DNA from 2 places in the Streptomyces sp. NPDC059009 genome. Region 2 is predicted to be linked to the other one. Evidence: predicted binding sites of a transcription regulator. Region 2 holds the regulator's gene; the other holds the start of a gene.
The links. The regulator HrcA, encoded in region 2, represses chaperone genes, less so after heat shock. The targets are predictions, from matches to a motif close to TTNGCACTCNGNNNNNCNGAGTGCNAA.
Positions count from the first base shown of each region.

Region 1: groES (co-chaperone GroES) is a predicted target of HrcA. The motif match lies at 7,323-7,349, and genes of this name have one in related genera.

Region 1 is NZ_JBHYJB010000003.1:298,718-317,252, forward strand. It holds gene tsaD (tRNA (adenosine(37)-N6)-threonylcarbamoyltransferase complex transferase subunit TsaD) at 1-1,053, shown strand, start outside; gene ACFWYM_RS04980 (hypothetical protein) at 1,050-1,358, shown strand; gene ACFWYM_RS04985 (proline-rich domain-containing protein) at 1,372-2,475, opposite strand; gene ACFWYM_RS04990 (TetR/AcrR family transcriptional regulator) at 2,568-3,251, opposite strand; gene ACFWYM_RS04995 (MFS transporter) at 3,347-4,771, shown strand; gene ACFWYM_RS05000 (methyltransferase domain-containing protein) at 4,787-5,998, opposite strand; gene ACFWYM_RS05005 (polysaccharide deacetylase family protein) at 6,081-7,004, shown strand; gene groES (co-chaperone GroES) at 7,494-7,802, shown strand; gene groL (chaperonin GroEL) at 7,920-9,548, shown strand; gene ACFWYM_RS05020 (SDR family NAD(P)-dependent oxidoreductase) at 9,619-10,392, opposite strand; gene ACFWYM_RS05025 (MOSC domain-containing protein) at 10,427-11,095, opposite strand; gene ACFWYM_RS05030 (LysR family transcriptional regulator) at 11,175-12,077, shown strand; gene ACFWYM_RS05035 (WhiB family transcriptional regulator) at 12,131-12,460, opposite strand; gene ACFWYM_RS05040 (response regulator transcription factor) at 12,841-13,452, shown strand; gene ACFWYM_RS05045 (sigma-70 family RNA polymerase sigma factor) at 13,698-14,273, shown strand; gene guaB (IMP dehydrogenase) at 14,461-15,966, shown strand; gene ACFWYM_RS05055 (GuaB3 family IMP dehydrogenase-related protein) at 16,084-17,208, shown strand; gene ACFWYM_RS05060 (hypothetical protein) at 17,295-17,840, opposite strand; gene ACFWYM_RS05065 (nucleotide sugar dehydrogenase) at 17,940-18,535, opposite strand, start outside.
Region 2 is NZ_JBHYJB010000005.1:263,764-268,948, reverse strand. It holds gene hemW (radical SAM family heme chaperone HemW) at 1-1,215, shown strand, start outside; gene ACFWYM_RS07605 (DUF3097 domain-containing protein) at 1,431-2,261, opposite strand; gene ACFWYM_RS07600 (MBL fold metallo-hydrolase) at 2,272-3,009, opposite strand; gene hrcA (heat-inducible transcriptional repressor HrcA) at 3,349-4,365, shown strand; gene dnaJ (molecular chaperone DnaJ) at 4,366-5,185, shown strand, end outside.

The DNA.
Region 1 (18,535 bases), on a different contig from region 2:
GGCACGACCCTCCTCGCGGACGCCGTCGCCTCCAGCGTCGACGAGCACGCCCGGTACGGCGGCGTCGTGCCCGAGGTCGCGAGCCGCGCCCACCTCGAGGCGATGGTCCCGACGATCCAGCGCGCCCTGAAGGACGCGGGCGTCACGGCCAAGGACCTCGACGGGATCGCCGTCACCGCCGGGCCCGGACTCGCGGGCGCGCTGCTCGTCGGCGTCTCGGCCGCGAAGGCGTACGCGTACGCGCTCGGCAAGCCCCTCTACGGCGTCAACCACCTGGCCTCGCACATCTGCGTCGACCAGCTGGAGCACGGCCCGCTGCCCGAGCCGACGATGGCGCTGCTCGTCTCGGGCGGCCACTCCTCGCTGCTCCTGTCCGCCGACATCACCTCGGACGTGCGCCCGCTCGGCGCCACCATCGACGACGCGGCGGGGGAGGCGTTCGACAAGATCGCCCGGGTCCTCAACCTGGGCTTCCCGGGCGGGCCCGTCATCGACCGGTACGCGCGCGAGGGCGACCCGGACGCGATCGCCTTCCCGCGCGGGCTCACCGGCCCGCGCGACCCCGCGTACGACTTCTCCTTCTCCGGGCTCAAGACCTCGGTGGCCCGCTGGATCGAGGCGAAGCGGGCCGCGGGTGAGGACGTCCCCGTACGGGACGTGTCGGCGTCCTTCCAGGAGGCGGTCGTCGACGTGCTGACCCGCAAGGCCGTGCGGGCCTGCAAGGACGAGGGCGTCGACCATCTCATGATCGGCGGCGGCGTGGCCGCCAACTCCCGGCTGCGGGCGCTGGCGCAGGAGCGCTGCGAGCGCGCCGGGATCCGGCTGCGGGTGCCCCGGCCCAAGCTGTGCACGGACAACGGCGCGATGGTCGCGGCGCTCGGTGCGGAGATGGTGGCCCGCAACCGGACCGCCTCGGACCTGGGCCTCTCGGCGGACTCCTCGCTTCCCGTGACGGAGCCGCACGTGCCGGGCCACGAGCACGGTCACGCCCACGCCCACTCGCACGACCACGACCACGTGCACGAGGTCAGCAAGGAGAACCTGTACTCATGACCGTCGCGCTGATGTGGGAGGCCAGGGCCGCCGAGGGGCGCGGCGCCGAGCTGCTGGCCTGGGCGAAGGACCAGGGGCTCGTGACGAAGGATCAGGGGCGCGCGGAGGGGCGGGAGTCCGCCGCCGCGCCCGTGCCCCTGCGCCGCGAGACCTTCCGCGCCCCCGAGGACCGGGTCCTCGTCATCACCTGGTGGGACGCGGACCTCGACGCCGAGCTGCCCGAACTGCCCGAGCCCGCGGGGGAGTTGCTGACCCGTTCGGTGCACCGCTGGCGGTTCGAGTCGCTGGGCGCCGACGCCGGCTGAGGCGCCCGGAGGCTCACTCCTCGGGCACCCGCGGGAGCGTCACGATGACCACGGCCTCCATGAGCGCCGTGAAGAACGAGGTCAGCAGCGCGAGGGTGCCGACCGTCGTGTCGAAGTAGGCGTCCCATTCCCCCTCGGCGAACACCGGCACCAGGCCGCGTATGTCGATGTACAGGGCCATGAACGCGAGGGCGAGCGCGGCACCGCGGGCCGCCGGGCGCCGCTGCAGCAGGAGGATGCCGACCAGCAGCGGCGCGACGACGAGCGCGACCGTGTGGAAGGTGTACGGGACCGAGGGTCCGTGCGAGGCGTCCACGACGTTGCGGAAGAAGTCGCCCGCGTCCGAGCCGTCGGCGGTGTACGAGCCGCCGACGAGGTACACGGAGTCCTGCGTGAGCCGGTAGATGAGCCAGCCGAGCGCGGCAGCGCCCATCAGGAGCAGGCAGACACCCGCCGCGACGGCGCCGGGCCGGGCGTTGCCGGGGTGCGGCCGGTGGCCGGGCATGGGCGGCGGCACCGGGCTGCCGTACGCGGGGCCGTAGCCGTCCTGCGGGGCGGGGGCGCCGTAGGAGGGGTATCCGTACCCGTACGGCTGCTGCTGCGGAGCTCCGAAGGGCGGCAGCGGGCGGCGGCCGACGCGGGCCATCTCCGCCAGGACCGCGATGCCGAGAAGCAGCCCGGCGACGCGGAAGGCGATGAGCGTCTTGCCGTAGTCGATCCCGGTCATCAGCTCGCGGTAGGTGTCCGAGGCCGCGAGCCCGACGAGTTCGCGCAGCGACAGGAAGATCAGCGCGACCGCGAGCAGCATCATCGCGCCGCGCGCCACCCGCCGCCGGGCGAGCGCGAGCGCGCCCACGACCAGGCCGGTGGCGATCATCGCCCAGTCGTTGGGGGTCTGCGCCCAGGGGATCAGCTCCCCGCGCGGATCCCACAGGGCCTTGAAGAAGTCCCCCGCGTCCTGGTGGCGTTCGTCGATCTCGTAGCCGATCCAGGCCGCCGACGCGAGCGCGTACAGGGCGACGAAGGTGCCCGTCCGCAGATACGCGGGCGCGCTCGCGGCATCGGCCAGGCCGCCCGCGCTTCCCTGTCCGGTAGTGCCGTGGCCCACCATTGCCATGTTCGTTCCCCCGAGTGTCATGCGTCTGTCATGCGTTCGACTGGCCCCGCACCATAAGCCTCCGGGACCCCGGACGCCTACCGCCGGGACGCCTACCGCCCGGCGGCCGCCAGCAACCCGTCGATGACGGCGCCCAGTTGCTGTGACACGTCGTAGTCCTCGGTCAGTTCCAGCCACTGGTCCGCGAGTTGCGCGAGGTGCGGCAGCTCGGCGGCGTCCGCCTCGGTGAGCAGGTCCGGGAAGTACCGCTTGCGGTCGGGCTCTTCGGCGCGCCGCTCCATCGCGCGCCGGAACACCAGGTCGCCGTAGACGCAGTGCCAGATGGTCCGGTAGGCGCGCACGGCCTCGACCGGGTCGAGCCCGCAGTCGATGCCCGCCCCGACGATCTCCTCGACCATCCACAGGGCGCCCTTGTCGGTGAGGTCGCCGAGGCTGAGGACCTCGACGACCCAGGGCATCGACCGCAGTACGGCGTGCATGTGCAGCGAGACGGCGAGCAGCCGGTCGCGCGGGTCCTCGGGAAGCTCGGGGCGCTCCATGGCGGCGGCCGTGCCGGACAGGGTGAGCATCAGCAGCTCGTCCTTGTCGCGCACGTGGTGGTAGAGCGCCATCGGCGTCGCCCCCACCTCCCGGGCGACCCGCCGCATGCTCAGCGCCCCGACCCCCTCCTCCTGGAGGATCCGTCGCGCGACGTCCACGATCGCCCCGGCCTCGATCCGCCGGGGGCGGCCGACGGGGCGCCTGGCCTTGCCGTTCTCCGCTGCTTCAGCTGCCACGCGGCCATTCTCCCGCCTGCCCGCCACGCCCCGTCCCGGTGTCGCCCCGACACCGCCCGAGACAATTTCTATACGCGTATAGTAATCTCCGCGGCATGACGCAGAAAGTGAACCCACAGGTGTCCGCGACCGGGGTGAACTCCCCTTCCCTGCCCGGCCGTTGGCTGCTTCCGGTGCTGCTCGCCGTGCAGTTCCTGGTCTCCCTCGACGTGTCCGTCGTGAACATCGCCCTGCCCGACATCGGCGCCGGCCTCGGCTTCGCGGACGGGTCCCTGACCTGGGTCGTGAACGCCTACGCCCTCGCCTTCGGGGGCCTGCTGATGCTCGGCGGGCGGCTCGCCGACGTCATCGGGCGCCGCCGCACCCTGATGTGGGGCTTCGCGGTCTTCGGCGCCGCGAGCCTCGTCGGCGGCCTCGCCGGTACGCCGGGCCAGCTCATCGCCGCGCGGGCGGTGCAGGGCGTGGGTGCGGCGGCGCTCGCCCCGGTCGGGCTCGCCCTCATCACGGTCAACTACCCGGCGGGTCCGGCCCGTTCGCGGGCCATGGGCCTGTGGGGCGCCGTGGGCGCGCTCGGCGGCGCCGTCGGCGTCATGGGCGGCGGGCTGCTCACCGACTGGGCGGGCTGGCGCTCCGTCATGCTGATCAACGTCCCGGTGGTGCTCGCCGCCCTCGCCGTCGCCCCGCGCGCCGTCCCCGCCGACCGCCGCACCCACCCCGCGCCCCGCCTCGACCTCGTCGGCGGACTCCTGGTCACGGCCGGGACGTCGGTGCTCGTCCTCGGCCTGGTGCGCACCGAGACCCACGCCTGGACCTCCGCCACCACCCTCACCACGCTGCTCGCGGGCGCCGCCCTGCTCACCGCCTTCGTGGCCGTCGAGACCCGCAAGCGCACCCCGCTGCTCCGCCCGGGGCTGCTGCGCAGCCGCCCGGTGCTCTCCGCGAACGCCTTCGCACTGCTGATGTCCGCGGGCCAGTTCGCCGCGTTCTACTTCACCTCGCTCTACCTCCAGGAGGTCCTGTCGTACGGGCCCACGCGCGCCGGTGCCGCCTTCCTGCCGTTCTGCGTGGGCGTCGTCGCCGGGTCCACCGCGGCGGCGCGCGCCGTGGGCCGGTTCGGGGAGCGGGCGCTGCTGGTGACCGGGGGGCTCCTGGGGGCGGCCGGGTTCCTGTGGTTCGCGCTGACCGCCGAGGCGGGCGGCACGTTCGCGGGCTCGGTCCTCGGCCCCTCGCTCGTGGCGAGCGTCGGCACCGGCATGTGCTTCGTGCCCCTCGGTGCGGCGGCCACGTCGGGCGTCGCCGTCGAGGAGACCGGCATGGCGGCGGGGCTGCTCAACTGCTCCCGCCAGCTGGGCGGTTCACTCGGCCTCGCGGCCCTGGCGACCGTCGCGGCCCACACCTCGGGCGACCGGCCGGGCCCGGCCGCGCTCGCGGACGGCTATGCCACGGCGTTCGCGGTGTCGGCGGCGCTGCTCGCGGCGGCGGCGCTGGCGACGGCCGCGCTGCACAAGTCCCGTACTTAGGGCCCTGCTGGGGGCCTAGCCGTGGAGGGGGTGCCCGACCAGCATCGTCGGCGCCCCCGCCACCCGCGTCAGGAACACCGTCGCCGCGTTCCGCCCCTGCGGCTTCACCTTCTTGCGCAGCTCCTCCGGCTCGACGGCGGACCCCCGCTTCTTGACGGTCAGGATCCCGACCTCGCGCTCCCGCAGCAGCGCCTTCAACTTCTTCACGTTGAAGGGCAGTTGATCGGTGATCTCGTACGTGGTGGCGTACGCGGAGCGGTGGCACTCGTCGGAGGTGACGTACGCGATGGTCTCGTCGATGAGCCCGCCCGCCACCTCCTCGGCGGCCTGGGCGACCAGGTGGGCACGGATGACGGCGCCGTCGGGCTCGTACAGGTAACGGCCCACGGGCCGCACTTCGGGGTTGGGCAGCATGGTCTCGGGCGACGCCCAGATGCCGGCCAGCGACGGCAGCAGCATCGCCCGCCGGGCCCCGGGTGTCACGTCGGCGCCGAACCAGAGCACGGCCTCCTTCACGTCCCCCCTGTCGGAGATCCACTCGGCCTCCGCCTCGGCGGGGACCGTCTCATGGGGAATGCCGGGGGCGATCTTCAGCGCGGCGCGGGGGGCTTTGCGGGCTGCCTCGATCGCCCAGGACAGCGGCGGGGAGTACGCCTCGGGGTCGAAGATCCGCCCGCGTCCACCCCTGCGCGCCGGGTCCACGAAGACCGCGTCGTACGCGGACGTGTCGACCTCGGTGACATCCGCCTCGCGGACCTCGATCAGCTCGGCAAGACCAAGGGCCTCGGCGTTGGCGCGGGCGACCGCGCAGGTCAGCGGGTCACGGTCGACGGCGAGCACGGAGATCCCGGCACGCGCGAGGGCGATCGCGTCCCCGCCGATCCCGCAGCACAGGTCGGCCACGCTCCGTACGCCCCGGGCCCGGAAGCACTCGGCGCGGTACATGGCGACGGAGGCGCGCGTTGACTGCTCGACGCCGTCCGGCGTGAAGAACATCCGGGCCGCGTCCTCGGCCCCGAACTTCGCCACCGCCCGCTGCCGAAGCCGCGCCTGCGCGAGCGCCGCCGAGACCAGCGGCGCCGGGTGCGTGCGGCGCAGGCGGGTGGCCGCGGCCAGCTCCCCGGCCGGTTCGACGTCCCGTACCTCGTCGAGGAGGGCGCGGCCCTCGGGGGTGAGCAGCGCGGCGAATTCCGATGCGGGGGAGAGCTGGTCGTTCACCCGGCCCATTGTGGGCCAGTCGGTGGATGGTGCGCGTCCGGTGGCGGTGTCGGCCCGGCTGCAGGGCTGTGAGCTGCGAGGATCCGGCGCCATGCAACTAGTACGACAAAACGACAAAAGAGCCAGAAAGCAGACGCTCCCGGTGTACGCCACCGTGGCCGCTCTCGCCCTCACCGCGATCGTCTCGGGCTGTGCGTCCGACGACGGCGACGCCGTCCGCCCCGCCCCCGGCCAGCAGCCCCTCAAGGCCCCGCCGGCCCGCGCCCTCGACAGCTACGCCCACAAGCTGCGCGTCGCCCAGGCCCAGCGGGCCGCCGCCGCGAAGCACTGGGGCCTGGCCAGGACCCCCCTCGCCGCGCCCCGCCCGCCCGCCAAGAAGCCGCACATCGCCACCCGCAAGGGCTTCGAGGTCCGCGGCCAGGCGCACCTGCCGCCCGTCTTCACGACCGTCCCCACCAAGGAGAAGGTCGTCTTCCTCACCATGGACGACGGCGCCGAGAAGGACCCGGCGCTGCTGCGGATGATGAGCGAACTGAAGATCCCCTACACCGCGTTCCTCAGCGACTACCTGGTCAAGGAGGACTACGGCTACTTCAAGAAGATGCAGGACCGGGGGGTCACCCTCAACAACCACACCCTCAACCACCGCTATCTGCCCGGGCTTTCGTACGAGGGCCAGCGGCGCGAGATCTGCGGCATGCAGGACGTGATCCGCAAGCACTACGGCAAGCGCCCCCAGCTCTTCCGCCCGCCGTACGGCAACTACAACCAGGACACGCTGCGCGCCGCGAAGTCCTGCGGCATCAAAGCGGTGCCACTGTGGGCGTCCGAAGCATTCGTCGACCACATGGAGTGGCGCGAGTGGGACCGGGACCTGCACCCCGGCGACATCATCCTCACGCACTTCCGGGGGCGTGAGGACTGGAAGGGCACGATGCCCGACATGATCCGCCGGGTCATGAAGACGGTGACGGACAAGGGGTACGCGGTGGCCAGGCTGGAGGACTACCTGTGACGCGGCGGGCGCGGGCGCACAGACTGCTGGCGGGCTTGCTGGCGACCGCGGTGCTCGCGCCCGCACTCACCGCGTGCGCGGACTCGGTGGACCCGATCGAGAGGCTGGGCAGGAAGGCGGCCCAGAAGGTGCCGCGGAAGGGCAAGCCGGGGAGCGAGCCGTCTCGCTGCGGGCGGCCGCTCCGCACGGCGGAACCCACCCCGGCGAAGGCACCATCGCGGGAGCGTGGCCGTTGCCCCGCAAGGGCCGAGCCGACCCCCGAGGAGACCCCCGCCCCGGTGGGGCGCCCCACTCACCGATAAACACGGCGTTAGCCAATTGGCACTCCGCTTGACCGAGTGCTAATCGTCGTCCTAGTCTCGGGCCTGGCACTCCCCACTGGAGAGTGCCAATAGCGACGGGCAGGTCCGGCACCCGCGACGACGGATCCACCTGGTCGCCACCTCAGACAGTTAACCCCGTGAGATCTCCGAAGGGGGAGGTCGGATCGTGACGACCACCAGCTCCAAGGTTGCCATCAAGCCGCTCGAGGACCGCATTGTGGTCCAGCCGCTCGACGCCGAGCAGACCACGGCCTCTGGCCTGGTCATTCCGGACACCGCGAAGGAGAAGCCCCAGGAGGGCGCCGTCCTCGCCGTGGGCCCGGGCCGCTTCGAGAACGGCGAGCGCCTTCCGCTCGACGTGAAGGTCGGCGATGTCGTGCTGTACAGCAAGTACGGCGGCACCGAGGTGAAGTACAACGGCGACGAGTACCTCGTCCTCTCGGCCCGCGACGTGCTCGCGATCGTCGAGAAGTAATTCACCTCGAAGCGAATGCTTTGAAGAGCTGCGCCCCTGGCCACCCCGCTGACGCCGGGCGGCGAGGGGCGCAGCTTCGTTTTTGACCCAGTTTTCCGAGAGGGCTGAACCGCTCCCATGGCGAAGATCCTGAAGTTCGACGAGGACGCCCGTCGCGCCCTCGAGCGCGGCGTCAACAAGCTTGCCGACACGGTCAAGGTGACGATCGGCCCCCGCGGCCGCAACGTCGTCATCGACAAGAAGTTCGGCGCCCCCACGATCACCAACGACGGTGTCACCATCGCCCGCGAGGTCGAGGTCGAGGACCCGTACGAGAACCTCGGCGCCCAGCTGGTGAAGGAGGTGGCGACCAAGACCAACGACATCGCGGGTGACGGCACCACCACCGCCACCGTGCTCGCCCAGGCCCTGGTCAAGGAGGGCCTGCGCAACGTCGCCGCCGGTGCCTCCCCGGCCGCCCTGAAGAAGGGCATCGACGCCGCGGTCAAGGCCGTGTCCGAGGACCTCCTCGCCACCGCCCGTCCGATCGACGAGAAGTCGGACATCGCCGCCGTCGCCGGTCTCTCCGCCCAGGACACGCAGGTCGGCGAGCTCATCGCCGAGGCGATGGACAAGGTCGGCAAGGACGGTGTCATCACCGTCGAGGAGTCCAACACCTTCGGTCTGGAGCTGGACTTCACCGAGGGCATGGCCTTCGACAAGGGCTACCTGTCGCCGTACTTCGTGACGGACCAGGAGCGCATGGAGGCCGTCCTCGAGGACCCGTACATCCTCATCCACCAGGGCAAGATCTCCTCGATCCAGGACCTGCTGCCGCTGCTCGAGAAGGTCATCCAGGCCGGCTCCTCGAAGCCGCTGCTGATCATCGCCGAGGACGTCGAGGGCGAGGCGCTCTCCACCCTCGTCGTCAACAAGATCCGCGGCACCTTCAACGCGGTGGCCGTCAAGGCCCCCGGCTTCGGCGACCGCCGCAAGGCGATGCTCGGCGACATGGCCGCCCTCACCGGCGGCACCGTCATCGCCGAGGAGGTCGGCCTCAAGCTCGACCAGGTCGGCCTGGACGTGCTCGGCACCGCCCGCCGCGTGACCATCACCAAGGACGACACGACCATCGTCGACGGCGGCGGCAACGCCGGTGACGTCGAGGGCCGCGTCAACCAGATCAAGGCCGAGATCGAGGCCACGGACTCCGACTGGGACCGCGAGAAGCTCCAGGAGCGCCTCGCGAAGCTGGCCGGCGGCGTGTGCGTCATCAAGGTCGGCGCCGCCACCGAGGTGGAGCTGAAGGAGAAGAAGCACCGTCTGGAGGACGCCATCTCCGCGACCCGCGCCGCGGTCGAGGAGGGCATCGTCTCCGGTGGTGGCTCCGCGCTCGTCCACGCCGCGAAGGTCCTCGAGGGCTCCCTCGGCAAGGACGGCGACGAGGCCACCGGTGTCGCCGTCGTCCGCCGCGCCGTCGTCGAGCCGCTGCGCTGGATCGCCGAGAACGCCGGCCTCGAGGGCTACGTCATCACCTCCAAGGTGGCGGAGCTCGACAAGGGCTTCGGCTTCAACGCCGCCACCGGCGAGTACGGCGACCTGGTCAAGGCCGGCGTCATCGACCCGGTCAAGGTGACCCGCTCCGCCCTGGAGAACGCCGCGTCCATCGCCTCCCTGCTCCTCACGACCGAGACCCTGGTCGTCGAGAAGCCGGCCGAGGAAGAGGCCGAGGCCGGTCACGGCCACGGTCACGGGCACGCCCACTGACCCACGGGTTCAGCGACGAGGCCCGGCGCCCCTTCGGGGGTGCCGGGCCTCGGTGCGTCGGTCAACGTCCTTACCGGGGGCCGTACTTGCGCCCCGTACGCGAAGTGATCCCGCCGATCAGCGCCCTCGGCGTCACCTTCACCACGCCCATCATCGCCTTGTACCGCGGGTCCGGGATGGACAGGGACTTGCCGCGGGCCAGGTCGGAGAGGGCCGCCGCGACCAGCTTGTCGGCGTCGAGCCACATCCACTTGGGGATGTTGTCCGTGCCCATGCCGGCCCGCTGATGGAACTCCGTACGGACCAGGCCGGGGCAGAGCGCCATCAGCCGCACCCCGGAGTCCGCCAGGTCCTTCGCCGCGCCCTGGGTGAACTGCACGACCCAGGCTTTCGACGCGCCGTACGTGCCGCGCGGCACGAACGCCGCCACCGACGCCACGTTCACCACCCCGCCGCGCCCGCGCGGCCGCATCGACTCGATCGCCGCCGTCGTCAGCCGCAGCACCGCCTCGCAGTGCACCTTGAGCATCGTCAGCTCGTCGGCCATCGGCACTTCCAGGTAGCGGCCCTTGTTGCCGAAGCCGGCGTTGTTGACCAGCAGGTCGACCGGGTTCCTGGGGTCGGACAGGCGTTCCTCGACGGCGGCGATGCCCTCGTCCGTCGAGAGATCGGCGGTCAGCACCTCCGCCTCGATGCCGTGCCGGTCGTGCAGCTCGGTCGCCTGCTCCCGCAGCCGCTTCGTGTCGCGCGCCACCAGGACGAGGTTGTGTCCGTCGGCGGCCAGGCGGCGCGCGAAGGCGGCGCCGATACCGGCCGTGGATCCCGTAATCAGAGCCGTAGTCATGCGCCCAGGCTAATGACTGGACGGTGACGGAGGGTCAACCAGCCTGCTGGGCGACGTACTTACGGGCGTCCGCGAGGGTCTCCGGGTGCAGCGCGTCCCCCGCCGCGAGCATCCGCGGCAGCAGCGTCCGCTCCGTGGTGACCGCCCGGAACTGCAGGGCGACGGTGACCTCGTGGTCCGGCCGGTGCACGATCTCGACGGCGTCGCCCACTTGGATGTCGCCCGGTTCGATGACCCTGAAGTAGGCCCCGGGAACGCCTTCTTGAGTGAATCGCCGCACCCACCCCCGCTCACCCAGGTGCCCCTGGAACGTACGGCAGGGAATGCGCCCACTGGTCACCTCGAGCAGCAGCTCCGAGCCGACCCGCCAGCGCTCGCCGATCTTCGCGCCGCTCACGTCGAGCCCGATGGTGGTGAGGTTCTCGCCGAAGGAGCCGTTGGGGAGCGGCCGCCCGAGCAGGCGCTCCCATGCGTCGAGATCCTCGCGGGCGTACGCGTAGACCGCCTGGTCGTCGCCGCCGTGCACCCGGCGGAAACAGACGTCGTCCCCGGCGAGGCCGCTGCCGGCGACGCCCTTCGGCCCGGGCGCGGAGACATGCACGCGGTCCGCCGTCGGCTGCTTGTCGATGCCGGTGGTCCCCGAGGGGGCGTCGGTGTGTGCGGAGGAGGTGGCCCGGCCCAGGTTCACGGAGAGGAGCTTCATAGAGGCAGGCTAGGCGAGCAGGCTCAAAGCGTCGACGCGATATTTCGCGCCCTGCCCAAGGCTCACTTATGCTCAAGGGGTGATCGAAGCCCGCCATCTCCGTGTCCTGCGCGCCGTGGCCGCCACCGGTTCTTTCTCGGCGGCCGCCCGTGAGCTGGGCTGCACCCAGCCCGCGGTGAGCCAGCAGATGAAGGCCCTGGAGACCTCGGCGGGCACCCCGCTGCTGATCCGCACGGGCCGCGAGATGCGGCTCACGCAGGCGGGCGAGGCCCTCGTCCGGCACGCCGCGGGGATCCTGGCCGGGCTGACCGCGGCCGAGGAAGAGGTCGCGGCCATCGCCGGCCTGCGCGCGGGCCGGGTCCGCCTCGTCTCCTTCCCCAGCGGCAGCTCGACGCTGGTCCCGAGCGCCCTGGCCGCCCTGCGCGCCGCCCACCCCGGCACCCGCGTCTCCCTCGTGGAGGCCGAACCGCCGCGCTCGGTCGAGATGCTGCGCGAGGGCGACTGCGACGTGACCCTCGCCTTTCGTTACGAGCGCGCCGACGGCACCTGCGCCGAGGAGTGGGACGACCTCGTGGTGCGCCCGCTGCTCGCGGACCGGCTCGTCGGCCTGGTGCCCGAGGGCCACCGCCTCGCCAAGGCGGACTCGGTGACCATCGGGGAACTCGCCGACGAGCCGTGGATCGCGGGCTGCCCCCGCTGCCGCCGCCAGCTGGTCGAGGTCTGCGAGAGCGCGGGCTTCACGCCCCGCATCGACTTCGCGACCGACGACTACCCGGCGGTGATCGGCCTGGTGGGCGCGGGCCTCGGGGTCGCCGTCCTGCCGGAGCTCGCCATCGAGTCCGTACGTCCCAAGGGGGCCCGTGCGGTGACGGTGGAGCCGGCGGTGCAGCGGGAGATCGTCGCCCTCACGCTGCCCGATCTGGCCCAGGTGCCGGCCGTGGCCGCGACGCTCGACCACCTCGCCCGCGCCGCCGCCCGCTGACCTCGAGAGCCGGCGGAGGCCCGCCGTGACCGGCTATTAGAAGAAACGTTCCTTCAGTTGCGTGACAAGGCGCTGCCGCTGGACGCGGAGGCCGTGACGAGCCGGTTGCGGGCGCGTCCCATGAGTTCTTCGCGCTCGTCTTCGGTGAGTCCGCCCCACACTCCGTAGGGCTCGCGTACCGCCAGTGCGTGCGCGGCGCACTCCGCCCGTACCGGGCACCTCATGCAGACCTCTTTGGCCGAGTTCTCGCGAGCGCTCCGCGCCGCTCCGCGCTCGCCCTCCGGGTGGAAGAAGAGCGAGCTGTCGACCCCGCGGCAGGCCGCGAGGAGCTGCCAGTCCCAGAGATCTGCGTTCGGTCCGGGAAGGCGGGAGAAATCTGCCATTGCTTGTCTCCTGGTAGCCGTTCTGACGCGGATACGGTGCCCATGACCGTACATCTACTATCTAAGGAGATGAAAATATGACTCATTGCGAATCTAGCCACAGACACCAGCAAAAGGGAAGAAAAAGGGCTAAATGGGGCATAGCTTGTGATGAAACCTTGAGGGTCTCTTGCGCTGTCTGCACTGTGTCCGCGCCCTCACGTAGAGTGCCGAAGGCGGCCGCCCGACCCGTAACTCTTTCGAGTGACCATCGTTGAGAGTGCGGAGGCGGTTGAAAGAACAAGCGCTCGGGCAGGTGTCCGAGAGCGTCAACCGCACAGGTGACGAATAAGTACAGCCTGGAGGCTCAAGGTGACGCGCATCAGCTGCGGAGGGCGGCCATGACATCCGTCCTCGTCTGCGACGACTCCCCGCTTGCCCGAGAGGCGCTCCGCCGCGCGGTCGCGACCGTGCCCGGCGTCGAGCGCGTGACGACGGCGGCCAACGGCGAGGAAGTCCTCCGCCGCTGGGGCGCCGACCGCTCGGACCTGATTCTGATGGACGTACGCATGCCCGGACTGGGCGGCGTGGAGACCGTTCGGCGGCTGCTCTCCGCCGACCCCGGTGCGCGGATCATCATGCTCACCGTCGCCGAGGACCTGGACGGGGTCGCGCTCGCGGTCGCCGCCGGGGCCCGCGGCTATCTGCACAAGGACGCCTCGCGCGCGGAGCTGCGGGCGACCGTGACGCAGGCGCTCGCCGACCCCACCTGGCGGCTGGCCCCGAGGCGGCTGCGGTCCGCCGAGATGGGGGCCGCTCCCACGCTCACCGCGCGGGAGATCCAGGTGCTCGAGGGCATGAGTCACGGCCGGTCCAACGCCGAGATCGGGCGTGAGCTTTTTCTCTCCGAGGACACGGTCAAGACGCACGCCCGGCGGCTGTTCAAGAAGCTCGGCGCCTCGGACCGTGCGCACGCCGTGGCGCTCGGATTCCGCTGGGGCCTGGTCCGCTAGGTGTGTCGCAGCGGGGGCTCGGCGATCCCCGCCCGCCGCGTGCTGGTGGGCGGGGCGACGGACGCCCGCTCCTTGTTTCGCCGCCGATGCCGCATCCTTGAGGTGTGGAGTTCCTCGGGGACGAGTCGGTCGAGCGGGAGGGGGAGGCGCACAGGATGAGTTCTGGCGCACCTACTCATAACGCTTCGGTGCACAACTACGGACGCGGTGCCACGGATCAATCGGCGCCAAGGCACCATGGACCGATGCGCGATGACAAGACGACGGTGATCGGTGCCCTCGTCCTTCGCGCCGTGGAGGGCGACGAGCAGGCCACGCACGATCTCCTGGCCCACGTCCACCCTCTCGCGCTGCGCTACTGCCGCACCCGGCTGTCCCGACTCCCGGGCGACGCGCGGCACTTCGTGGAGGACCTGGCGCAGGAAGTGTGCGTCGCGGTCCTTCTCGCGCTGCCGCGCTACAAGGACACCGGACGGCCCTTCGAGGCGTTCGTCTTCGCGATCGCCGCGCACAAGGTCGCGGATCTGCAGCGGGCGGCGATGCGGCACCCCGGTTCCACGGCGGTGCCCTCGGACGAGATGCCCGAGCGGCCGGACGACTCGCTCGGCCCGGAGGAGCGGGCGCTGCTGAGCAGCGACGCCGAGTGGGCCAAGAAGCTCCTCGCCAACCTTCCGGAGAACCAGCGCGAGCTGCTGCTGCTCCGGATCGCCGTCGGCCTCACCGCCGAGGAGACCGGGCAGATGCTGGGGATGTCCCCGGGCGCGGTGCGGGTGGCCCAGCACCGGGCGCTGAGCAGGCTGCGGGCCCTGGCCGAGCAGTAGTCGGGCAGGAGCCGGGCAGAGTGGTCGGCCGGCGGCGGTCGCGGGCGGTTCCGGGCGCGTGTACGACGGGCGTCGTTGCCGTATGAACGTACAAAGCTTGTCGATGATCTTGCCCGTGGAATGAGACACCCTCGGATCCCGTTAGCATGGACATCCGCACCGATCAAGGCCATTTGGGGAAGGTGTCATGACTGCAAACGTCGACGGAGTGCCCGAGAAATTCGCGACACTCGGGCTGACCTACGACGACGTGCTGCTGCTGCCCGGCGCGTCCGACATGGCGCCGGACCAGATCGACACCTCCTCGTACATCTCGAAGAACGTGCGGGTGAACGTCCCGCTGCTGTCCGCGGCGATGGACAAGGTCACCGAGTCCCGCATGGCGATCGCCATGGCGCGGCAGGGCGGCGTCGGCGTGCTGCACCGCAACCTGTCGATCGCCGACCAGGCGAACCAGGTCGACCTGGTGAAGCGCTCCGAGTCCGGCATGGTCACGGACCCGATCACGGTGCACCCGGACGCGACGCTCGCCGAGGCCGACGCGATCTGCGCCAAGTTCCGCATCAGCGGTGTCCCGGTGACGGACGGCGCGGGCAAGCTGCTCGGCATCGTCACCAACCGTGACATGGCCTTCGAGACCGACCGCAGCCGTCAGGTGCGCGAGGTCATGACGCCGATGCCGCTGGTCACCGGCAAGGTCGGGATCTCCGGTGTGGACGCCATGGAGCTGCTGCGCCGCCACAAGATCGAGAAGCTGCCGCTCGTCGACGACGGCGGTGTCCTCAAGGGCCTCATCACGGTCAAGGACTTCGTCAAGGCCGAGAAGTACCCGAACGCGGCGAAGGACGCCGAGGGGCGGCTGCTCGTCGGTGCCGCCGTGGGTGTGGCCGGGGACGCCTTCGAGCGGGCCCAGGCGCTGATCGAGGCGGGCGTCGACTTCATCGTCGTCGACACCGCGCACGGCCACTCCCGGCTGGTCGGCGACATGGTCGCCAAGATCAAGTCGAATGCGAGCGGCGTCGACGTCATCGGCGGCAACATCGCCACCCGTGACGGCGCGCAGGCACTCATCGACTCCGGTGTCGACGGCATCAAGGTCGGTGTCGGACCGGGCTCCATCTGCACCACGCGCGTGGTCGCCGGTATCGGCGTCCCGCAGGTGACGGCCATCTACGAGGCGTCGCTCGCCGCCAAGGAGGCGGGTGTTCCCGTCATCGGCGACGGTGGCCTGCAGTACTCGGGCGACATCGCCAAGGCGCTCGTCGCCGGTGCCGACACGGTCATGCTGGGCTCGCTGCTCGCGGGCTGCGAGGAGTCGCCGGGCGAGCTGCTCTTCATCAACGGCAAGCAGTTCAAGTCGTACCGGGGCATGGGCTCGCTCGGCGCCATGCAGTCGCGCGGCGAGCAGAAGTCCTTCTCCAAGGACCGGTACTTCCAGGAGGGCGTCGCCTCCGACGAGAAGCTGGTGCCCGAGGGCATCGAGGGCCAGGTGCCCTACCGGGGCCCGCTGTCGGCCGTCGTCCACCAACTCGTGGGCGGGCTGCGCCAGTCGATGTTCTATGTGGGCGGCCGGACCGTTCCGGAGCTTCAGACGAACGGCCGCTTCGTACGGATCACCTCGGCGGGCCTCAAGGAGAGCCACCCGCACGACATCCAGATGACGACCGAGGCGCCGAACTACAGCCGCAAGTAGCCGGCCGGAAGCAGCCGCGCTTCGCGGTGAGGGGCGGTCCCGGAATTGCCGGGGCCGCCCCTCCCGCGTGTGTCGGGGATACTGGACAGGCAGACCAAGAGGGAAAGGCCCCACAACGTGACTGAGATCGAGATCGGGCGCGGCAAGCGCGGCCGCCGCGCGTACGCCTTCGACGACATCGCCGTCGTTCCGAGTCGGCGCACCCGCGACCCGAAGGAGGTCTCGATCGCCTGGCAGATCGATGCCTATCGGTTCGAGCTGCCGTTCCTGGCCGCTCCCATGGACTCCGTGGTGTCGCCCGCCACCGCGATCCGCATCGGCGAGCTGGGCGGCCTCGGCGTCCTGAACCTGGAAGGGCTCTGGACGCGGTACGAGGACCCGCAGCCGCTGCTCGACGAGATCGCCGAGCTCGACGCGGAGACCGCGACCCGTCGCCTCCAGGAGATCTACTCCGCGCCCATCAAGGAAGAGCTGATCGGGCAGCGCATCAAGGAGGTGCGCGACTCCGGTGTGGTCACCGCCGCCGCGCTCTCCCCGCAGCGCACCGCCCAGTTCTCCAAGGCCGTCGTCGACGCAGGCGTGGACATCTTCGTCATCCGCGGCACGACGGTCTCGGCCGAGCACGTCTCCGGTGCCGCCGAGCCGCTGAACCTGAAGCAGTTCATCTACGAGCTGGACGTCCCGGTCATCGTCGGCGGCTGCGCCACGTACACGGCCGCCCTGCACCTGATGCGGACCGGTGCGGCCGGTGTGCTGGTGGGCTTCGGCGGCGGCGCCGCGCACACGACGCGGAACGTGCTGGGCATCCAGGTGCCCATGGCGACGGCTGTGGCTGATGTGGCGGCTGCTCGCCGTGACTACATGGACGAGTCCGGCGGCCGGTACGTGCACGTCATCGCCGACGGCGGCGTGGGCTGGTCCGGCGACCTGCCGAAGGCGATCGCCTGCGGCGCCGACTCCGTGATGATGGGCTCCCCGCTGGCCCGCGCCACGGACGCGCCCGGCAAGGGTCACCACTGGGGCATGGAGGCCGTCCACGAGGACGTGCCGCGCGGCAAGAAGGTCGACCTGGGGACTGTCGGGACGACCGAGGAGATCCTGACCGGTCCCTCGCACATCCCGGACGGTTCGATGAACTTCTTCGGGGCGCTGCGGCGGGCCATGGCCACGACCGGCTACAGCGAGCTCAAGGAGTTCCAGCGGGTCGAGGTGACGGTGGCGGACGCGCAGCACAAGCGGTGAGGTGACGCTGCGCTCGGCTTGAGCGGAAAAGGGGTTGGGCCCACTGGAAGGTGGGCCCAACCCCTTTCTGCGTTCTGCGGCGGTGCCTAGTCCGCGGCCCGCTTGGCCGCGAAGAAGGCGGAGACTCCGCCCAGTGCGAGGAAGACGAAGGTGAGGGCGTCCTTCTTCTCCTTCCAGATCGTGTTCACCACGTCGAAGTGATCGGTGAGGATCGAGAAGAACGACTGGTCCGCGGCCTCACCGAGCACCATCGCGTAGCCGGTGAGCTGACCCAGGTACACGGCGGCCACGGCGGCCAGGGCGCTGACCACCTGCACCGCGACGTTGCGGCCGCCCAGCTTGCCCGCGGCGAAGCCGATGACGGCGCCGACGCCGAAAGCCGCGTAGCCGATCTCGTGCTCGACGGCCTTCATGATCGCGCCGTAGATGCCCGCCGTGACGAACAGCAGGACGACGGCGACGCCGATGCCGAGGCCCACGTTGCCGGTGCGGGCTGCCGCGGGGTGCGGAGGCAGCGGGAAGCCGCCCTGCTGGGGCGGTTGCTGCGGGAACTGGCCGTAGGGCTGCTGCGGCTGCTGCCCGTACGGCTGCTGGGGCTGCTGGCCGTATGGCTGCTGCGGTGGCTGGGTCATGCGTGTCCCCCTGGGGTGTGAGCCGCCGTACTGATGTGCGGCAGAAAGGCCGCACAGTAGCAGTCGGCGCTGACGATCCCAGGGGGAATTCGCGAAGGTTCAGAGACGGTGGGCCGCGCCCGCTGGGGTTGCGCCTCTTGTGTCCAGGAGGAGTTGGGCCTTTACCGCCAGGCCCTGGAGGTCGTATGTGCGGTGGTGCTGGAGCAGGATCGTCAGGTCGGCGTCGGCGGCGGCCTCGTAGAGGGAGTCTGCGCGGGGGACCGGGTGGCCGACGATGCTCCAGGTCGGCACGTAGGGGTCGTGGTAGCTGACGGTGGCGCCCATCTGCATGAGGCGGGTGGCGATCTCCTGGGCGGGGGCGCCCTGTTGGTCGGCGAGGTCGGGCTTGTAGGTGACGCCGAGGAGGAGGACGCGGGCGCCGCGGGCGGACTTGCCGTGTTCGTTGAGGAGGGTCGCCGAGCGTTGGATGACGTATTGGGGCATGCGGTCGTTGACCTGCTGGGCGAGTTCGACCATGCGCAGGGGGCGGGTCCCGCGCGCGGGACCCGGGATGTCGAGGGGGACGCCGTGGCCGCCGACGCCGGGGCCGGGGCGGAACGCCTGGAAGCCGAAGGGCTTGGTCTCGGCGCAGCGGATGACGTCCCACAGGTCGATGCCGAGGTCGTGGCAGAGCACCGCCATCTCGTTGACCAGGG
Region 2 (5,185 bases):
GACGGTGAGCCCGTGCCCGACGACGGGGCCCTGCCCCCCTCCGCCCTCGACGGGGCCGGGGAGCGGCCGCTCGGGTTCTATCTGCATGTGCCCTACTGCGCCACGCGCTGCGGGTACTGCGACTTCAACACCTACACCGCCACCGAGCTGCGCGGCTCCGGCGGAGTGCTCGCCTCCCGGGACAACTACGCGGAGACCCTGGTCGACGAGGTGCGGCTCGCGCGGAAGGTGCTGGGGGACGACCCCCGGCCGGTGCGGACCGTCTTCGTCGGCGGAGGGACGCCGACGCTGCTCGACGCCGGGGATCTCGTACGGATGCTGGGGGCGATCCGGGACGAGTTCGGGCTTGCCGATGATGCCGAGATCACTACCGAGGCCAATCCCGAGTCCGTCGACCCGGCGTATCTGAGCGCGTTGCGGGACGGCGGGTTCAACCGGGTCTCCTTCGGGATGCAGAGCGCTCGGCAGCACGTGCTGAAGGTGCTCGACCGTACGCATACGCCCGGGCGGCCCGAGGCGTGCGTCGCGGAGGCGCGGGCCGCGGGCTTCGAGCACGTGAATCTCGATCTCATCTATGGGACCCCGGGGGAGTCCGACGACGACTGGCGGGCTTCCCTGGAGGCGGCCATCGGGGCCGGGCCCGACCATGTCAGCGCGTACGCCCTGATCGTCGAGGAAGGGACGCAGCTGGCGCGGCGGATTCGGCGCGGGGAGGTGCCGATGACTGACGACGATGTGCACGCGGACCGGTATCTGATCGCCGATGAGGTGCTGGGGGGTGCCGGATTCTCTTGGTACGAGGTGTCCAACTGGGCCACCTCGGAGGCCGCTCGGTGCCTGCACAACGAGCTGTACTGGCGGGGGGCCGACTGGTGGGGGGCCGGGCCGGGGGCCCACAGCCATGTGGGGGGTGTGCGGTGGTGGAACGTGAAGCATCCCGGGGCGTATGCGGGGGCTCTTGCGGGTGGGAGGTCGCCGGGGGCTGGGCGGGAAGTGCTTTCGGGGGAGGACCGGCGGGTGGAGCGGGTGCTGCTGGAGCTTCGGCTGCGGGAGGGGGCTCCCTTGTCCCTCCTGAAGGAGGCTGGGCTTGCTGCTGCGCGGCGGGCGCTTGGGGATGGGTTGCTGGAGGGTGGGCCCTTTGCGGAGGGGCGGGCCGTGTTGACGCTTCGGGGGCGGTTGTTGGCTGATGGGGTGGTGCGGGATCTGGTGGACTGAGTTTTCTCTTCCCCGATCCCGCCCCTTCCCGAATCCGGCGACTCCGTCGCCCCTGGGGCGCCCGTCCTGGGGCTTTGCCCCTAGACCCCCTTATCGGCCTGAACGGCCTCGTCCTCAAACGCCGGACGGGCTGTAGGGCGCCCGAGGGGGAGGGAGGAAAGGGTGGACGGGGTAGGGAAGCGGGGGACGTGCCTTGCCTTGAACGTTGGAACGGTTTAGGCGGGGGCCCCTGTTACGAAGTCGATCAGCTCCTCCACTCTGCCCAGCAGGGCCGGCTCCAGGTCCTTGTAGGTGTGGACCGAGGACAGGATGTGCTGCCATGCCTCGCCCGTGTTGGTGAAGCGCCAGCCCAGGGCCTGGCGTACGCCCGTCTTCCAGTCCTGGCCCTTGGGGATGCGGGGCCAGGACTGGAAGCCGAGGGACGAAGGCTTCACCGCCTCCCATACGTCGATGTACGGGTGGCCCACCACCAAGGCGTGGTCGCTGCTCACCTGGGCCGCGATGCGGGACTCCTTGGAGCCGGGGACCAAGTGGTCCACCAGGACGCCGAGGCGGGCGTCGGGGCCGGGGGAGAACTCGGCGACGATGGCCGGGAGGTCGTCGATGCCCTCCAGGTACTCGACGACCACGCCCTCGATGCGGAGGTCGTCGCCCCAGACCTTCTCGACCAGTTCAGCGTCGTGGCGGCCCTCCACGTAGATGCGTCCGGCCCGGGCAACCCGTGCGCGCGCACCCGGCACCGCCACCGAGCCGGAGGCCGTGCGGGAGGGGACGGCCGGGGGCGTGGAGGCGGGTGCGGGGCGGGTGAGTGTCACCACTCGGCCTTCCAGGAGGAAGCCGGCCGGAGCCATGGGGAAGACCCGGTGCTTGCCGAAGCGGTCCTCCAGCGTGACCGTCGGGCCCTGCGCCGTCTTCTCGCAGCGGATCACCGCCCCGCAGAAGCCGGTGGTGACTTCCTCGACCACCAGGTCTTGTTCCGCCGGGACCTCGGGGGGCGGCGTCTTCTTCTTCCACGGGGGTGTGAAGTCGGGGCTGTAGCTGCGCATTTGGGAGACGCTACGACACCCGGAAACGGCGGGCCAGTTCATCGCGCTGGTTGCGTACGAAGGTGGCGTCCACCACCGCGCCGTGGCCGGGGACGTACAGCGCGTCCGGGCCGCCCAGGTCCAGGAGGCGGTCCAGGGCGGCGGGCCAGTGGGAGGGCATCGCGTCGGGGCCTGCCTGGGGTTCGCCGGACTCCTCCACCAGGTCGCCGCAGAAGACGACCTCGGGTGCGCCGGGGCCGCCGGGGACGAGGACCGCCAGGTCGTAACCCGTGTGGCCGGGGCCGATGTTGGCGAGCAGGGCCTGGGTGCCGCCGCCCAGGTCCAGGGTCCATTCGCCGCACACCAGGTGGTGGGGGTGGACAAGGAGGTCCGTGGCCTCGGCCGCGGCGTCCGGGGGGAGACCGTGGCGCACCGCGTCCGCGCGCAGCTCGTCGCGGCCCTTGAGGAGGGCCGTGTCCAGGCCCGCCGCGCCGAACACCTGCACCCCCGCGAAGGCCGCCGCGCCCAGGACGTGGTCGAAGTGGGGGTGGGTGAGCGCGAGATGGGTGACCCGGCGGCCGGGGCCGAGCAGGGTGCGGGCCTGGGTGCGGAGCTCGGCGCCCTCGCGCAGGCTGGCGCCCGCCTCGATCATGAGGGCGGCGTCGTCGCCGACGACGAGTCCGGCGGTGCAGTCCCAGGCCGGGAGGCGGCGGCGGCCGACGCGCGCCGTGAGCCGCTCCCAGCCCGTCTCGTCCCATGCGGGCGTGATGTCCATAACGGTGACGCTAGCGCCGACGGGGCCCGGCGGCAGCCGCACTCTCGGGCAGACCTGCGCCCATGCCCGTTCACGCCCCTGCGCGGACGGCTGCTGATGCCGCCCTGCTCGCCTGTCCCGCCCGCGCCTCCCGCCCGCCCCCCCCACCACCTCGGAGCGACGTCGCCACCGTGCCCCCGCCTTGCCCGTCGGGATGACATCGGGGGGTCCGCCCTTGCCGGGCCCGTACCTCACGGCCGTACACTGGCCCGGTGACAGCTGGCACTCGGCAATGGTGAGTGCCAGGGCGGGGAAGCGGGGCTCCAGTGGACGGACAGGCGGAGGTGAGCACGGATGCTCAGTGAACGCAGGCTTGAGGTGCTGCGCGCCATCGTCCATGACTACGTGGGGACCGAGGAGCCGGTCGGGTCCAAGGCGCTGACCGAGCGGCACCGCCTCGGGGTCTCGCCGGCCACCGTGCGCAATGACATGGCCGCGCTCGAGGAGGAAGGGTTCATCGCCCAGCCGCACACCAGCGCGGGGCGGATCCCGACCGACAAGGGCTACCGGCTCTTCGTCGACAAGCTCGCGGGCGTCAAGCCGATGACCGCCCCCGAGCGGCGGGCCATCCACCACTTCCTTGACGGCGCCGTCGACCTCGATGACGTCGTCGGGCGCACCGTACGGCTGCTCGCGCAGCTGACGCGGCAGGTCGCGGTCGTGCAGTACCCCTCGCTCACGCGCTCGACCGTGCGGCACGTGGAGCTGCTCTCGCTGGCTCCCGCGCGGCTCATGCTCGTCCTGATCACGGACACGGGCCGGGTCGAGCAGCGCATGATCGACTGCCCGGCCCCGTTCGGGGAGACCTCGCTCGCGGATCTGCGGGCGCGGCTCAACAGCCGGGTCGCCGGACGCCGGTTCGCGGACGTGCCGCAGCTGGTGCAGGACCTCGGGGAGTCCTTCGAGGCGGAGGACCGGGCCACGGTGGCCACGGTGCTCTCCACCCTCCTGGAAACGCTCGTCGAGGAGACCGAGGAGCGGCTGATGATCGGCGGCACCGCCAATCTCACCCGCTTCGGACATGACTTTCCCCTCACCATCCGGCCGGTCCTCGAAGCGCTTGAGGAGCAGGTCGTGCTCCTCAAGTTGCTTGGTGAGGCTACGGATTCGGGCATGACCGTACGGATCGGTCATGAGAACGCCCACGAGGGGCTCAGCTCCACTTCCGTGGTCTCGGTCGGCTACGGTTCGGGCAGTGAGGCAGTAGCAAAACTAGGCGTGGTCGGCCCGACCCGCATGGACTATCCGGGAACGATGGGAGCAGTACGCGCAGTGGCACGTTACGTCGGACAGATCCTGGCGGAGTCGTAAGTGGCCACGGACTATTACGCCGTACTCGGCGTGCGCCGCGACGCTTCCCAGGACGAGATCAAGAAGGCTTTCCGAAGGCTGGCGCGCGAGCTCCATCCGGACGTGAACCCGGATCCGAAGACGCAGGAGCGCTTCAAGGAGATCAACGCCGCCTACGAGGTCCTTTCCGACCCGCAGAAGAAGCAGGTCTACGACCTCGGCGGCGACCCCCTGTCCCAGGCGGGCGGCGGGGGCGCGGGCGGCTTCGGCCAGGGCGGGTTCGGGAACTTCTCGGACATCATGGACGCGTTCTTCGGTACGGCGTCCCAGCGCGGGCCGCGGTCGCGGACCCGTCGCGGCCAGGACGCCATGATCCGGCTCGAGGTCGAGCTGGACGAGGCCGCCTTCGGGACCACCAAGGACATCCAGGTCGACACGGCGGTCGTCTGTACGACCTGTAGTGGTGAGGGTGCCGCTCCGGGGACGTCCGCGCAGACCTGTGACATGTGCCGCGGTCGCGGTGAGGTCTCGCAGGTCACGCGGTCCTTCCTCGGCCAGGTCATGACCTCGCGGCCGTGCCCGCAGTGCCAGGGCTTCGGGACCGTGGTGCCCACGCCGTGCCCCGAGTGCGCGGGCGACGGGCGCATCCGCTCGCGGCGGACGCTGACCGTGAAGATCCCGGCCGGTGTGGACAACGGCACGCGGATCCAGCTCGCCGGTGAGGGTGAGGTGGGGCCGGGAGGCGGTCCCGCCGGTGACCTCTACGTCGAGATCCATGAGCTGCCGCACCCCGTCTTCCAGCGGCGCGGCGACGATCTGCACTGCACGGTGACCATCCCCA